One region of the Pseudomonas sp. B21-054 genome, then DNA from elsewhere that is predicted to be linked to it. Evidence: predicted binding sites of a transcription regulator. Region 1 holds the regulator's gene; each other region holds the start of a gene.
What was found. The regulator sigma-54, encoded in region 1, starts transcription at its own class of promoters, with help from an activator protein. The targets are predictions, from matches to a motif close to ANTGGCATNNANNTTGCTNT.
Positions count from the first base shown of each region.

Region 1 (5,288 bases):
CTACAAGAGCCGCCAAGTCGTGCGTGATGTCAGCCTGTCTATCGACAGCGGCCAGATCGTCGGCCTGCTCGGCCCCAACGGCGCGGGCAAGACCACCTGCTTCTACATGATCGTCGGCCTGGTCCAGGCCGATCAGGGCCGCGTGCTGATCGACGACCTGGACGTCAGCCACCAGCCGATGCACGGCCGGGCAAAGGCCGGCATCGGCTATCTGCCACAGGAAGCGTCGATCTTCCGCAAGCTGTCGGTGGCCGACAACATCATGGCCATCCTCGAGACCCGCAAGGAGCTCGACAAGGCCGGCCGCCGCCAGGAGCTGGAAAGCCTGCTGCAGGAATTCCACATCAGCCACATCCGCGACAACCTGGGCATGAGCCTGTCCGGCGGCGAACGACGCCGCGTGGAAATCGCCCGCGCCCTGGCCACCGCGCCGAAATTCATCCTGCTCGACGAACCGTTCGCCGGCGTGGACCCGATTTCGGTGGGTGACATCAAACAGATCATCCATCACCTCAAGGCCAAGGGGATCGGCGTGCTGATCACCGACCACAACGTGCGCGAGACCCTGGATATCTGCGAAACCGCCTATATCGTCAATGACGGCCAACTGATCGCCGAAGGCGATTCCGCGGCCATCCTGGCCAATGACCTGGTCAAGGAAGTGTACTTGGGCCATGAGTTCCGCCTGTAAGCGCAAAGTGTCTGGCCAATCGCCAGGGCGTCGCTAATTTTATTATGGCGACGCCCTAGGCAAACACTTCAGTTTCAGGCATATAATTTGCTTAAGTTTGGCGCTTCGGCGCCCTGTAGTGGATGGCGCATGTGCGCCGGCGAATAAGGTGTTAAGCCCCTGCCATGAAACCATCGCTAGTCTTGAGAATGGGCCAGCAGCTGACGATGACACCGCAGCTGCAACAGGCCATCCGCCTGCTCCAATTGTCGACCCTGGACCTGCAACAGGAAATCCAGGAGGCCTTGGAGTCCAATCCGATGCTCGAACGCCAGGAAGAAGGCGACGACTTCGACAACACCGATCCGCTGGCCGATAACGTCGAGCAAAAAACCAATACCGAAATTCCGGAACCCTCCTACCAGGAAGCCGCCCCGACGGTGGATAACCTTGAGGATGGCGAATGGAATGAACGCATCCCCAACGACCTGCCCGTGGACACTGCCTGGGAAGACGTCTACCAGACCAGCGCCAGCAACCTGCCCAGCAGCGATGACGACGAGTGGGACTTCACCACCCGTACCTCTGCCGGCGAGAGCCTGCAAAGCCATCTGCTGTGGCAGCTGAACCTGGCGCCGATGTCCGATACCGATCGCCTGATCGCCGTGACCCTGATCGATTGCATCAACAATCAAGGCTACCTGGACGAGACCCTCGAAGAAATCCTCGAAGCCTTCGACCCCGAGCTGGACATCGAGCTGGACGAAATCGAAGCCGTCCTCCATCGCATCCAGCAGTTCGAACCGGCCGGCATCGGTGCCCGCAACCTGGGCGAATGCCTGCTGCTGCAACTGCGCCAGTTGCCTGCCAAGACGCCATGGCTGGCCGAAGCCAAGCGATTGGTCACCGATTACATCGACCTGCTGGGCGGTCGCGACTACAGCCAACTGATGCGCCGCATGAAACTCAAGGAAGACGAGCTGCGCCAGGTGATCGAACTGGTCCAGAGCCTCAACCCGCGCCCTGGCTCGCAGATCGAGTCCACCGAACCCGAATACGTGGTCCCTGACGTGATCGTGCGCAAACACAACGATCGCTGGCTGGTGGAACTCAACCAGGAGTCGGTGCCCAAGCTGCGGGTCAATGCCCAGTACGCCGGTTTCGTCAGGCGCGCCGACACCAGCGCCGACAACACCTTCATGCGCAACCAGTTGCAGGAAGCACGCTGGTTCATCAAGAGCCTGCAAAGCCGCAACGAAACCCTGATGAAAGTCGCCACCCAGATCGTCGAGCATCAGCGCGGCTTCCTGGAGTACGGCGACGAAGCGATGAAACCGTTGGTCCTGCATGACATTGCCGAGGCGGTGGGCATGCACGAGTCGACGATATCCCGGGTAACCACCCAGAAATTCATGCATACCCCCCGGGGCATCTATGAATTGAAATACTTTTTCTCCAGCCATGTCAGCACCTCCGAAGGCGGCGAATGCTCGTCCACGGCCATCCGCGCGATCATCAAAAAACTGGTCGCTGCGGAAAATCAGAAAAAGCCGTTGAGTGACAGCAAGATCGCTGGTTTACTGGAGGCACAAGGCATTCAGGTGGCCCGCCGTACCGTCGCCAAATACCGCGAGTCCCTCGGGATCGCACCTTCGAGCGAACGCAAGCGGTTGATGTAACGGGCCACGCCACAGCGTTCCAGTGGCAGGCATTTCTGCCTGCCGCTTTATGCACTGGCAACGAAGGAGAAGCTGTATGCAAGTCAACATCAGTGGACACCAACTGGAAGTGACCGAACCCCTGCGCACCTATATCGGCGAAAAACTCGACCGATTGGAGAGGCATTTCGACAAGATCACCAACGTGCAAGTCACGATGAACGTCGAGAAGCTGCTGCAGAAGATCGAAGCCACGCTGCATATCCCCGGCGGAGAAGTGGTCGCCAACGCGGAGCATTCAGACATGTATGCCGCAATTGACCTGCTGACCGACAAGCTGGATCGCCAACTTAAAAAGCATAAGGAAAAGACCCAGAGCCTCCTCCAGGGCGCAACCGGTCGTTAACCCCCCCAATCCATGATCCGACTAGAATCCATCCTGACCCCCGGCCGTTCCATGGTGAACGCGCCGGGCGGCAGTAAAAAGAAAGCCCTCGAACAAATCGCCAACCTGATCCACCGCGAAATGCCGGATCTGGAAATGCAGGACGTCTTCGAGGCCCTGGTTGCCCGTGAAAAACTCGGTTCCACCGGTTTTGGCAACGGCATCGCCATTCCTCACTGCCGCCTCAAGGGTTGTACCGCGCCCATCAGTGCGCTGTTGCACCTTGAAGCCCCCATAGATTTCGACGCCATCGATGGCGCACCGGTCGACCTGCTGTTCGTACTGCTGGTCCCGGAAGCGGCTACCGATGCGCATCTCGAGCTGCTGCGCCAGATTGCCAGCATGCTGGACCGCAAGGAAGTTCGCGAAAAACTGCGCAGCGCACCGAGCAACGAAGCCTTGTATCAGGTTGTCCTGGACGAGCAGAACGGTCATTAAACATGCGCATGATCATTGTCAGTGGCCGCTCCGGCTCCGGTAAAAGCACGGCGCTCAATGTGCTTGAGGACAACGGCTACTATTGCATCGATAACCTCCCGGCCGGCCTGCTGCCGGAGCTGGCCGAACGCGCCTTGATCCACACTGAACTGGCGCAACCGCTGGTGGCGGTGTCCATCGATGCACGCAACCTGCCAAGCCATCTGTCGCGCTTCCCCGAGTTGCTGGAGGAAGTACGCAACCGGCATATCCAATGCGATGTGCTGTACCTGGACGCCGATGAAGAAACGCTGCTCAAGCGCTTTTCCGAAACCCGTCGACGTCACCCGCTGAGCAACGCCAGCCGTTCCCTGGCTGAAGCCATTCATGACGAAAGCCACCTGCTCGGCCCGATCGCCGACCTGGCGGACCTGAAGGTCAACACCACGAACCTGAACCTGTATCAGCTACGCGACACCATCAAGTTGCGCCTGCTGAACCAGCCGGAGCCAGGCACGGCGTTCCTGGTGGAATCCTTCGGTTTCAAGCGTGGCATGCCGGTAGACGCCGACCTGGTGTTCGATGTGCGCTGCCTGCCCAACCCTTATTGGAAACCGGAATTGCGTGAGCAGTCCGGGCTCGACCAGCCGGTGATCGACTACCTGGCCGCCCAGCCGGATGTCGAAGACATGTACCAGGATATCTCCAGCTACCTGCTCAAATGGCTGCCCCGCTTTGCCGCGAGCAACCGCGCCTACGTCACGATAGCCATCGGCTGCACGGGTGGCCATCACCGCTCTGTCTACCTGACCGAACGCCTGGGTCAGCTCCTGCAACAATCCCTGAAGAACGTCCAGGTTCGCCACCGCGACCTCAGCTAAAGGATTCACATCGCGATGCCTGCTCGGGAAATTGAAATCATCAACAAGCTGGGCTTGCATGCCCGTGCGTCGGCCAAGTTCGTCGGGATTGCCGGTCAATTCAAGGACACCACCATCCGGGTCGGGCGCACGCCTGAGTCTACGGTCGACGGTAAAAGCATCATGGCGATGATGATGCTCGCAGCCGGCAAGGGCACCAAAATCCACCTGCAAACCGAAGGTGATCGAGCGCAGGAAGCGATGGATGCCCTGGTGGACCTGATCAACAGGTATTTCGACGAAGGCGAATAATTCCCCTGTGGTGCAGGCGCGGATTGATCGTTCCCACGCGCAGCAAAGGAATGCATCCTGTGACGCCCTGCGTCACCTTGCAGAAGCGGAACGCGGAGCGTCCCTGGCGGCGTTCCCACGCGGGAGCGTGGGAACGATCAAAAACCAGATCGCTCTAGTTCCCTGCGCGACAGCGCAGCGTCGAAGACGCGGCGGCTCCCTCGCCACAAAGGCATTGCGTCACGCCAACGCCGTATCCATCACCATCATCAGGCAAAACCCCACCAGCAACCCCAGGCTCGCCAGCTTGTCGTGGCCATTGCGGCGTGATTCGGGAATAACCTCATGAGTCACCACCAGCAACATCGCCCCGGCCGCCAGTGCCAACCCCAGGGGCAGCAGCATCTCGGCCAGGCTCACCAACCAGGCGCATAACAACGCGAACACTGGCTCGACCACCCCTGACGCGGCGCCAATCAGGAACGCCTTGACCCGCGACATCCCAGCCGCAGCCAGCACCAGTGCGATCACCAGCCCTTCCGGTACATCCTGCAAGGCGATCCCCATTGCCAGGCTATCGGCATCGGGCATGCCGCCACCCGCCGACACGCCAACGGCCATTCCTTCGGGAATGTTGTGGGCCACGATGGCAAACACGAACAACCAGATCCGCGGCGCGATGATCGGGCGTCCGGGCGTCTCTATCAGCCTTGCGGGGCTGGCTGACACCTTGCGATCCACCAGATACAGCCCGAAGGCCCCCAGCAGGATGCCGAAGCTGATCAGGCCACTGGCCGCCCAAGGCGTGAGCCCCAGCTGTTCGGCCGCGGCAATGCCCGGCACGATCAGCGAAAACGCCGTGGCGGCCAGCATCACGCCAGCACCGAAGCCCAACAACGAATCACTCACGGCCTGGGGCATGCGCCGGATGACCAGCACCGGCACGG
Region 1 covers NZ_CP087204.1:1,075,578-1,080,865, reverse strand. Annotated here, with positions in the region: gene lptB (LPS export ABC transporter ATP-binding protein) at 1-691, shown strand, start outside; gene LOY70_RS04565 (RNA polymerase factor sigma-54) at 856-2,349, shown strand; gene hpf (ribosome hibernation-promoting factor, HPF/YfiA family) at 2,426-2,734, shown strand; gene ptsN (PTS IIA-like nitrogen regulatory protein PtsN) at 2,747-3,211, shown strand; gene rapZ (RNase adapter RapZ) at 3,214-4,071, shown strand; gene LOY70_RS04545 (HPr family phosphocarrier protein) at 4,087-4,362, shown strand; gene LOY70_RS04540 (ZIP family metal transporter) at 4,582-5,288, opposite strand, start outside.

Region 2 (5,288 bases), 730 kb from region 1:
TCCAAGGTGATGGCGGCGGTGGTCCGTGAGGCCCGGCGCATGGCGCCCTTGGACGCGCCGCTACTGATAGAGGGCGAGACCGGCACTGGCAAGGAATTGCTGGCCCGCGCCTGCCACCTGGCGAGCCCCCGCGGGCAATCGCCGTTGATGGCACTTAACTGTGCCGGGCTGCCGGAATCCATGGCTGAGACCGAGCTGTTCGGCTACGGTCCCGGCGCCTTCGAGGGCGCCCGGGCGGAAGGCAAGCTCGGCCTGTTGGAACTGACCGCCGGCGGTACGCTGTTTCTCGACGGCGTTGGAGAAATGAGCCCGCGCCTGCAAGTGAAACTGCTGCGCTTTCTGCAGGACGGGTGCTTCCGGCGTGTCGGCAGCGATGAAGAGGTGTACCTGGACGTCAGGGTGATCTGCGCCACCCAGGTGGATTTGTCCGAACTCTGCGCCCGGGGAGAATTCCGTCAGGATTTGTACCATCGCTTGAACGTCCTCTCGCTGCACATCCCGCCACTGCGCGAATGCCTTGATGGCCTGGCGCCGCTGGTGGAGCATTTTCTCGACCAGGCCAGTCGCCAGATCGGTTGTCCGCTGCCCAAACTGGCCCCGGCGGCGATGGACCGTCTCAGTCACTACCATTGGCCGGGCAACGTCCGGCAGCTGGAAAACGTGCTGTTCCAGGCTGTTTCCCTGTGCGACGGCGGCACGGTGAAGGCCGAGCATATCCGCCTGCCGGACTATGGCGTGCGTCAGCCCCTTGGCGATTTTTCCCTCGAAGGAGGCCTGTCCGACATTGTCGGGCGTTTCGAGAAAGCGGTGCTGGAGCGCCTGTATTCCGAACACCCCAGCAGCCGGCAACTGGGCAAGCGGTTGGGGGTTTCCCATACCACCATTGCCAATAAGTTGCGCGAATATGAAGTCGGCAAAGACTCCGGAGCGTAATCAATTGTGGCGAGGGGATTTATCCCCGCTGGGCCGCGTAGCAGCCCCAAAGCAGTCAACCCGACACACTTTAATTGTCTGTTTTCAGGGGCGCTTCGCACCCCAGCGGGGATAAATCCCCTCGCCACAAAAATGTGGTGCAGTTGCCGGATGGGTATACCTTTGCCTTGCAGCGGCACGATACCGCCGGTTTTTCGTCTTCGATATACCTCCCATAATCCCTTCCAGCGCCCTCAAGCCCTTTGTTTACCGGGCCCTGTGGCGCCAGAAAAAAGTTGGTCTGCAAATTGCTTAAGGCTGTGCAACACAGCAGTGGGCGGCAAACGTCCGGCATGCAGAGGAACGACAGTGGACAAGTACCTTTATGTGGCAATGACCGGCGCCAGCCAGAACGCGCTGGCGCAGCGGGCCCATGCCAACAACCTGGCGAACATCTCCACCAACGGTTTTCAGAAAGACCTGGAGCAGGCCCGCTCGATGCCTGTATTCGGTGACAGCTTTCCGGCGCGGGCGTTTGCCATGTCCGAGCGACCTGCCACTGACTTCACCCCGGGCGCGCTGGTGGAAACCGGTCGTGACCTCGACGTCGCGGTCAGCGGGCCGGGCTGGATGGCCGTGCAGAATCCCGATGGCGGTGAAAGCTACGTGCGCACCGGCAGCCTCAATGTCGATGCCCTGGGCGTACTGCGGGCCGGCAACGGCATGCCGGTAATGGGCAACGGTGGTCCGATCGCCGTGCCGCCGGAGCAGAAAATCGAAATCGGCCAGGACGGCACCATCAGCATTCGCGCCATGGGTGAAGGCCCGCGGGTGATGGCTGAAGTGGACCGCATCAAGCTGGTCAACCCGGACCTCAAGAACATGACCAAGGGCCTGGACGGCTCGATCCGGACCAAGGACGGCCAGCCGGCGCCCATCGATGGCAACGTGCAGCTGGTCTCCGGCTTCCAGGAAGCGAGCAACGTCAATGCCGTTGACGAGATGACGTCGGTGCTGGCCCTGGCCAAGCAATTCGAGCTTCACGTCAAGATGATGAACACCGCCAAAGAAGGCGACGAGGCCATGGCCCGGGTCTTGCAGATCTAATCATTAATTACAGCGCTGCGCCGAAAAACAGGCGTACGAGGAGAATCGAATGCTTCCGGCTCTATGGGTTGCCAAAACAGGTCTGTCCGCCCAGGACACTAACCTGACGACCATTTCCAACAACCTGGCGAACGTCTCGACCACGGGTTTCAAGCGTGATCGCGCTGAGTTCCAGGACCTGCTGTACCAGGTCAAACGCCAGCCAGGCGCCCAGTCGACCCAGGACAGCGAACTGCCGTCGGGCCTGCAAGTGGGTACCGGTGTGCGCATTGTCGGCACCCAGAAAAACTTCACGGCCGGCAGCCTGCAAACCACCGAGCAACCACTGGACATGGCCATCGACGGTCGCGGTTTCTTCCAGATTCTGCAGCCGGACGGCACCACGTCCTACACCCGTGACGGTACGTTCCACCTCGACTCCAATGGCCAGATCGTCAACGCCAGCGGTTTCGCCCTGGAACCGGCCATCATTATCCCGAACGATGCCCAAACCTTCACCGTAGGCCGCGACGGCACGGTGTCCATCACAGTGGCGGGCAACCCGGCTTCCCAAGTGATCGGCAACCTGCAGACCGCCGATTTCATCAACCCGGCCGGCCTGCAATCAGCGGGCAACAACCTGTTCCTGGAAACCGCCGCCAGTGGCGCGCCGCAAGTCGGCACACCGGGCCTCAACGGTTTTGGCACCACGCTGCAGAACACCCTGGAAACGTCCAACGTGAGCACCGTGGAGGAGATGGTCAACATGATCACCACCCAGCGCGCCTACGAGATGAACTCCAAGGTGATCTCCACCGCCGACCAGATGCTCTCGTTCGTTACGCAGAATCTGTAATCACGTCTATAGAGGCGGCCTGAGGTCGCCTGCAACACCGAGAGGTAGGGTCATGAATCGCTTCGTATCTGTTCTGGCACTGAGTGGCATCACCGCACTCGCGGGCTGTGTCGGGCCAACGCCCAAGCCCAATGACCCGTACTACGCTCCGGTGTTGCCGCGCACGCCATTGCCGGCCGCTGCCAACAATGGCTCGATCTACCAGGCCGGTTTCGAACAGAACCTGTACAGCGACCGCAAGGCCTTCCGGGTCGGTGACATCATCACCATCACCCTGAACGAACGGACCCAAGCCAGCAAGAACGCCAACGCGCAGATCGACAAGACCAGCCAGACCAGCGTCGGCCTGACGTCGTTGTTCGGCTCCAGCCTGACCACCAATAACCCGATCGGCGGCGGTGACCTGAGCCTCAACGCCGGTTACGGTTCCGACCGGGCCAGCAAGGGCGACAGCAAGTCCGGCCAGAGCAACAGCCTGACCGGTTCGATCACCGTGACCGTCGCCGATGTATTGCCCAACGGCATTATCGTCGTACGGGGCGAGAAGTGGCTGACCCTCAACACGGGTGACGAGCTGGTGCGCATCGCCGGCATGGTTCGCGCCGATGACATCGCCACCGATAACACGGTTTCGTCGACCCGGGTGGCCGACGCTCGTATCACCTACTCGGGCACTGGTGCCTTTGCCGATGCGAGTCAGCCGGGTTGGTTCGACCGTTTCTTCCTCAGCCCGAAATTCCCTTTCTAGGTGGCCCAGTTGAATCTTAAGCAGCTGTTGATGGGTGCGTTGGTGATGTCGGCAGCCTTTACCGCTCAAGCCGAGCGTCTGAAGGATATCGCCAGCATTTCCGGCGTGCGTTCCAACCAGTTGATCGGCTACGGCCTGGTCGTGGGCCTGAACGGCACCGGTGACCAGACCACCCAGACCCCGTTCACCCTGCAGACCTTCAACAACATGCTGTCGCAGTTTGGCATCAAGGTACCGGCAGGTTCCGGCAACGTGCAGTTGAAAAACGTCGCGGCGGTGTCGATCAGTGCCGATCTGCCGGCGTTCGCCAAGCCCGGCCAGCAGGTGGATATCACCGTTTCTTCCATTGGTAACTCCAAGAGCCTGCGTGGCGGCACCTTGCTGCTGACGCCGCTCAAGGGTATCGACGGCAACGTCTACGCCATCGCCCAGGGCAACCTGGTGGTGGGCGGTTTCGATGCTGAGGGGCGCGATGGCTCGAAGATCACCGTCAACGTTCCGTCGGCCGGTCGCATCCCTGGCGGTGCATCGGTGGAACGTGCGGTGCCGAGCGGTTTCAACCAGGGCAACAGCCTGACCCTGAACCTCAACCGTTCCGATTTCACCACCGCCAAGCGCATCGTCGACAAGATCAACGACCTGCTGGGCCCAGGCGTGGCCCAGGCGCTCGATGGCGGCTCGATTCGCGTCACTGCGCCGCTCGATCCGAGCCAGCGGGTCGACTACCTGTCGATCCTGGAAAACCTTGAGGTCGATCCGGGCCAGGCCGTGGCGAAAGTGATCATCAACTCGCGTACCGGTACCATCGTGATCGGCCAGAACGTCAAGGTTTCTCCGGCCGCCGTGACCCACGGCAGCCTGACCGTGACCATCACCGAAGACCCGATCGTCAGCCAGCCGGGACCGTTGTCCAACGGCCAGACCGCCGTGGTACCCCGTTCGCGGGTCAATGCCGAGCAAGAAGCCAAGCCGATGTTCAAGTTCGGCCCGGGCACTACCCTGGATGAAATCGTCCGGGCAGTGAACCAGGTCGGCGCGGCGCCGGGCGACTTGATGGCGATTCTCGAAGCCTTGAAGCAGGCCGGCGCGTTGCAAGCCGACCTGATCGTGATTTGAGGACCGATCCATGGACATGCGCAAGGGCACTTTGATCAGCGGCGATTCGGGCTCCTACTCGGACTTGAACCGCCTGAACCAGCTCAAGGTTGGCGACAAGAACAGCGACGGCAACCTGCGCAAAGTGGCGCAGGAATTCGAATCGCTGTTCCTCGGCGAAATGCTCAAGTCCATGCGTTCGGCCACCGATGCGCTGGGCAAGGACAATCCGCTCAATACGCCTGAAGCCAAGCAATACCAGGAAATGTATGACCAGCAGTTGGCTGTTTCGATGTCTCGCGAGGGCGGTGGTATCGGCCTGGCCGATGTGCTGCTGCGCCAGATGTCCAAGAACAAGCCGCTGGCGCCAGGCGAGGCCGCAAGCCTGTCGGCAGCCAAGCAGCAAGAGGCGCTGGACAAGGTCGCCAAGGCGGTGCCCACGCCAGTGGCGGCCGGTACGCTGCCCGACGGGCCGCTTTCACGCTCCAATGGCCAGCGCCCGCTATGGGCTTCCCGGGCCGTGAACGCACCGCAAGGGGCGGGCGAGGGCGCTCACCGCAACGATATGGAACTGATCAACCAACGCCGCCT
Region 2 covers NZ_CP087204.1:1,802,515-1,807,802, forward strand. Annotated here, with positions in the region: gene LOY70_RS08010 (sigma-54-dependent transcriptional regulator) at 1-933, shown strand, start outside; gene LOY70_RS08015 (flagellar basal body rod protein FlgF) at 1,282-2,019, shown strand; gene flgG (flagellar basal-body rod protein FlgG) at 2,069-2,854, shown strand; gene flgH (flagellar basal body L-ring protein FlgH) at 2,907-3,602, shown strand; gene LOY70_RS08030 (flagellar basal body P-ring protein FlgI) at 3,633-4,718, shown strand; gene flgJ (flagellar assembly peptidoglycan hydrolase FlgJ) at 4,729-5,288, shown strand, end outside.
Region 2: the regulator sigma-54 is predicted to act here: its motif matches at 1,208-1,227, upstream of LOY70_RS08015 (flagellar basal body rod protein FlgF).

Region 3 (5,288 bases), 2.1 Mb from region 1:
GTTTGTATGGGCTCAGCCTGGGTCTACTGCTCGCCGCAGGCCAAGCGACGGCGCCGATACGCTGCGTTGCGGCAGCCAGTTGATCAGCGTCGGCGACCGCTCGAGCGAAGTGCTGCAAAAGTGCGGGCAGCCTGTGGCGCAGGATGATCTGGGCTATAAACGCAGTGTCAATCGCCGGGAAGAATACCCGGTGGAAGAATGGACCTACGGGCCCAACAACGGCATGTACCAGTACTTGCGTTTCGAAGGGAACCGGCTGGTGCAGATCACCAGCAAGCGGGGGCGCTGAGCTTGTCCTTACAGAGGCGTTGAATGTGCTGCCGCCATTGCGAGCAAGCTCGCTCCCACATTGTTTTGGGTGACCGCAACATCAATATTGACCGCCATCCTCCTGTGGGAGCGAGCTTGCTCGCGATGGCGGCAACTCGATCCTACAGACTAATCCGCAACCGCTGACCCACAGATTGATCCACCCCAGAATAGAACAGGCCCCCGGCACGAATGCCGGGGGCCTGTAATGGCCACGTCCGTGTGGCCTTTCGCATGAACTCCAAAGCGACGGCAAACGTATATCTAGGCCCGCTTGCCGCGCCTTCTCCCAGTCCAGGCGAGAAGTCTTAAGCCTTATTCGGCTTTCAGGCCGTCAGCCGATACGGCTTTGACGCCTTTGATTTTCTTGGCGATCGCCACAGCGGTGTCCTTTTGTGCCTCCGTGACTTTGGTCATCGAAGATAGGGACACAACACCTTTGTTGGTTTCGACTTTGATATCAGTGCCTGGAATGCCTTTTTCGGTGACCAGGTCAGCTTTGACCTTGGTGGTGATCCAGGTGTCGGAGGTAGCTTCCTTGGCCTCTGTCACTTCGCCAGCAGCCAGCATCATTGGAGCCTGAGTTGCTTGAGTGGTCTCGGCGAATGCGCTAGCCATGGTCAGGGTCAGTGCGGTAGCAGCGGCGGCAGTGATAGCGAACTTCTTCATACGAGTAACTCCTGTTTTTCTCAAAAACTGCCGGAGGTGCATCCCGGCAGGGTTATCAGGAGTAGTGCGAAGGCTGTGCCAGTTTTGAAAAATTAATTAAATCGTTTTAAATCAATAAGTTAAGCGAAGCGGCAATTTTCATAATCATGCAAAATGCATGAACCGTTGATTCTGGACATGCAAGTTGCGGGTTTGGGTCAAATTCTAAGCTTATGAATTGCAGAGGGTTTTCAGTAAAGCCCGAAATCGTTCCCGCCGAAGTTCCCAGCAGCCATAAAAAGGGCCGCTACGCAGCCCAGATCAAATCAAATCAAGTTCGAATTCCTTAACCTCCGGTAGGAGCCGCAGCGCCACCGGTACAGCCGGCCGGCAAGAATTCCTGATCGGCATTAGAACCACACGTCCAGGCGCCTGCCGTCGAGCGGGAGAGCGTGATCGTCTTACCTGCCACGGCGGCAGGCGACTTAACCAGCTTACAAATGATAGTACCTGATCCGGCCGAAGCGGTACCCGTAACTGTAAGTTCACAATTGCTGGTAGGCGAGGTTATGTTCATGTTAGTCGTGGACGGATCAGTGCCTTGATTCATGGCGTCCTCATACGGCACCTTTAACGCAGAAATTTCCGCCAACCCCGCCGTCGCCTTGGCCCGCGCCTGATACTTGGAATATTGCGGCAACGCAAAGGTCGCCAGAATACCGATGATCGCCACAACGATCAGCAGCTCGATCAGGGTAAAACCACTCTGCTTATTCATAGACATCTCCAATGCATGAGGCGAAATCTCATGACCTGAAACGGCCGTTGCATGGCACATGCCAACCCTTTGCAACCCGGCCCACAAGGGGCCGCACCCCGTACAACACCTACGTCCTACCCCAACAACCGCACTATCTGACGTTTTTTGTCACCCTGCCCCGCTGGTTTGGCGTCGATGCTTGACTAGGCTATAAGTCATGAACTGTTCACCGCCGGTATCCCCATGACTGACATCGCCCTCAGCGGCCTGACCAAGCAATTGGTGCTGGCCGAACTGATCACCGAGCAAAGTGCGCAGCAGGCGTACCAACAGGCCCAGCGCAGTCGCATGCCCTTGGTCAGTTATCTGGTGCAAAACAAACTGGTGCAGAGCCGCCGGGTTGCCGAAATTGCCTCGGAGCATTTCGGCGTCGCCCTGCTGGACCTCAACAGCCTGGACAAGGACACCCAGCCCATCGGCCTGGTCAGCGAGAAACTGGTGCGCCAACATCACGCCCTGCCCCTATGGCGGCGCGGCAACAAGTTGTTCGTGGGCATCTCCGACCCGACCAATCACCAGGCTATCAATGACATTCAATTCAGTACCGGCCTGACCACCGAAGCCATCCTGGTGGAGGACGACAAGCTCAGCGACGCCATCGAAAAGTTTTTCGAATCCAGCAGCACGGGCCTGGAAGGCATGGGCGATGTCGACCTCGATGGTCTGGACATCGAAGCGATCGACGATTCCAAGCAGGACGCCATCGGCGGCCAGGACACCGACGACGCCCCGGTGGTGCGCTTCGTCAACAAGATGTTGCTGGACGCGATCAAGGGCGGCTCTTCCGACCTGCATTTCGAGCCCTATGAAAAAACCTACCGAGTGCGGGTGCGCACCGATGGCATGCTGCGGGAAGTGGCCAAGCCACCGATCCAGTTGGCCACCCGCATCGCCGCACGCCTGAAGGTCATGGCCAGCCTCGATATCTCCGAACGGCGCAAACCCCAGGACGGGCGGCTGAAAATGCGCCTGTCGAAAAACAAATCCATCGACTTCCGGGTCAACACCCTGCCCACGCTCTGGGGCGAGAAAGTGGTGATCCGGATCCTCGATCCGTCCAGTGCGCAAATGGGCATCGATGCCCTGGGCTACGAGCCGGATCAGAAAGACCTGTACATGGCGGCCCTCAAACAGCCACAAGGGCTGATCCTGGTGACCGGGCCGACCGGTTCGGGCAAGACCGTGTCGCTGTACACCGGGCTGAATATCCTCAACACCGTGGACATCAACATTTCCACCGCCGAAGACCCGGTGGAAATCAACATGGAAGGCATCAACCAGGTCAACGTGAACCCACGCCAGGGGCTGGATTTTGCCCAGGCCCTGCGCTCGTTCCTGCGCCAGGACCCGGATGTGATCATGGTCGGCGAGATCCGCGACCTGGAAACCGCCGAAATCGCCATCAAGGCCGCCCAGACCGGGCATTTGGTACTCTCTACGCTGCACACCAACAGCGCCGCCGAGACCCTGATCCGCCTGCAGAACATGGGCATCCCGGGCTTCAACATTGCCACGGCGGTGCACCTGATCATCGCCCAACGGCTGGCGCGCAAGCTGTGTACCCACTGTAAGAAAGCCATCGAGATTCCCGAGGAAACCCTGCTCAAGGAAGGTTTCCCCCGGGAACGCATCGGCACATTCACAATCTATGAGCCGGTCGGTTGTGAACAGTGCAACCACGGTTACAAAGGGCGCGTGGGGGTCTACGAAGTGGTCAAGAACACGCCTGACCTGCAACGGTTGATCATGGCCGAGGGCAACTCGCTGGAAATCGACCTGCAAATGCGTAAAGACGGTTTCAACGACCTACGTACCTCGGGGTTGCAAAAAGTGATGCAGGGCGTCACCAGCCTCGAGGAAATCAACCGGGTCACCAAGGATTGAACATGGCGGTCAAAGCAGTCAAAACCGATGTCTACACGTGGGAAGGCAAAGACCGCAAAGGCACGAAAATGAGCGGTGAACTGACCGGTCAGAGCCCAGCCCTGATCAAGGCTCAGTTACGCAAACAGGGCATCAACCCGGAGAAGGTACGCAAGAAATCCACCTCGATATTCAGCAAGGGCAAGCGCATCAAGCCGTTGGACATCGCCCTGTTCACCCGCCAGATGGCAACGATGCTCAAGGCAGGCGTGCCCCTGTTGCAAGCGTTCGACATCATTGGCGAAGGCTTCGACAACGCCAATATGCGCAAGCTGGTGGACGAGGTGAAACAGGAAGTCGCCGCCGGCAACAGCTTCGCGGCGTCGTTGCGCAAATGCCCGCAGTATTTCGACGATTTGTACTGCAACCTGGTGGATGCCGGGGAACAGGCCGGCGCCCTCGACACGCTGCTGGATCGGGTCGCGACCTACAAGGAAAAGAGCGAAGCACTCAAGGCCAAGATCAAGAAAGCCATGACCTACCCGGCGGCCGTGGTGGTGGTCGCGGCCGTGGTCACCGGCATCCTGCTGGTCAAGGTCGTGCCGCAATTCGAATCGGTCTTTTCAGGGTTCGGCGCACAGCTACCGGCCTTCACGGTGATGGTCATCGGCCTGTCGGAATTCCTGCAGCAATGGTGGTGGGTGGTGCTTGGCGGGTTTGTGGGGACGTTTTTTGGCGTGAAATACGCCCTCAGGCGTTCCGAGGCCTTTCGTGACTGGCGGGATAAATGGCTGCTCAAGCTGCCGCTGATAGGCACCTTGATGTACAAGTCCGCCGTGGCCCGCTACGCCCGTACGCTCTCCACCACCTTCGCCGCCGGCGTACCGCTGGTAGAGGCACTGGATTCGGTCTCGGGCGCCACCGGCAACGTGGTGTTCAAACGCGCGGTGCAGCGCATCCGCCAGGATGTCTCGACCGGCATGCAGTTGAATTTTTCCATGCGCGCCTCAGGCATCTTTCCCAACCTGGCGATCCAGATGACCGCTATCGGCGAGGAGTCCGGTGCACTGGACGACATGCTCGACAAAGTGGCGAGTTTTTATGAGGCCGAGGTAGACAATCTGGTGGACAACCTCACCAGCCTGATGGAACCCTTCATCATGGTGGTCCTGGGGGTGGTCGTCGGTGGCCTGGTGGTTGCCATGTACCTGCCCATCTTTCAACTCGGCTCTGCGATCTGACATGCCCCTGACTGATTTCTTCGTGCTCTATCCCCTGGCCTTCGTGCTCACTGCGTTATTGCTCGGATTGATCGTCGGCAGCTTCCTCAATGTACTGGTGTGGCGCCTGCCGAAGATGCTCACCCGGGAATGGCGCGTGCAAGCCCACGACCTGCTGGGCCTGCCGGCCGAAGCGCCCGGCCCGGTCTACAACCTGATGCTGCCGCACTCCCAGTGCCCTCACTGTGGTCATCGTATCCGCGCCTGGGAAAATATCCCGGTGTTGAGCTACCTGATGTTGCGTGGTCGCTGTTCCAGCTGCGCCGCGCCCATCGGCAGGCGCTACCCGTTGACCGAACTGGCCTGCGGCGCCGTGTCAGCGTTCGTTGCCTGGCACTTCGGCTTTGGCTGGCAGGCCGCGATGGTGA
Region 3 covers NZ_CP087204.1:5,835,509-5,840,796, forward strand. Annotated here, with positions in the region: partial or broken gene LOY70_RS25295 (DUF2845 domain-containing protein) at 1-289, shown strand, start outside; gene LOY70_RS25300 (BON domain-containing protein) at 625-978, opposite strand; gene LOY70_RS25305 (pilin) at 1,304-1,735, opposite strand; gene pilB (type IV-A pilus assembly ATPase PilB) at 1,961-3,661, shown strand; gene LOY70_RS25315 (type II secretion system F family protein) at 3,664-4,881, shown strand; gene LOY70_RS25320 (prepilin peptidase) at 4,883-5,288, shown strand, end outside.
Region 3: the regulator sigma-54 is predicted to act here: its motif matches at 1,782-1,801, upstream of LOY70_RS25305 (pilin).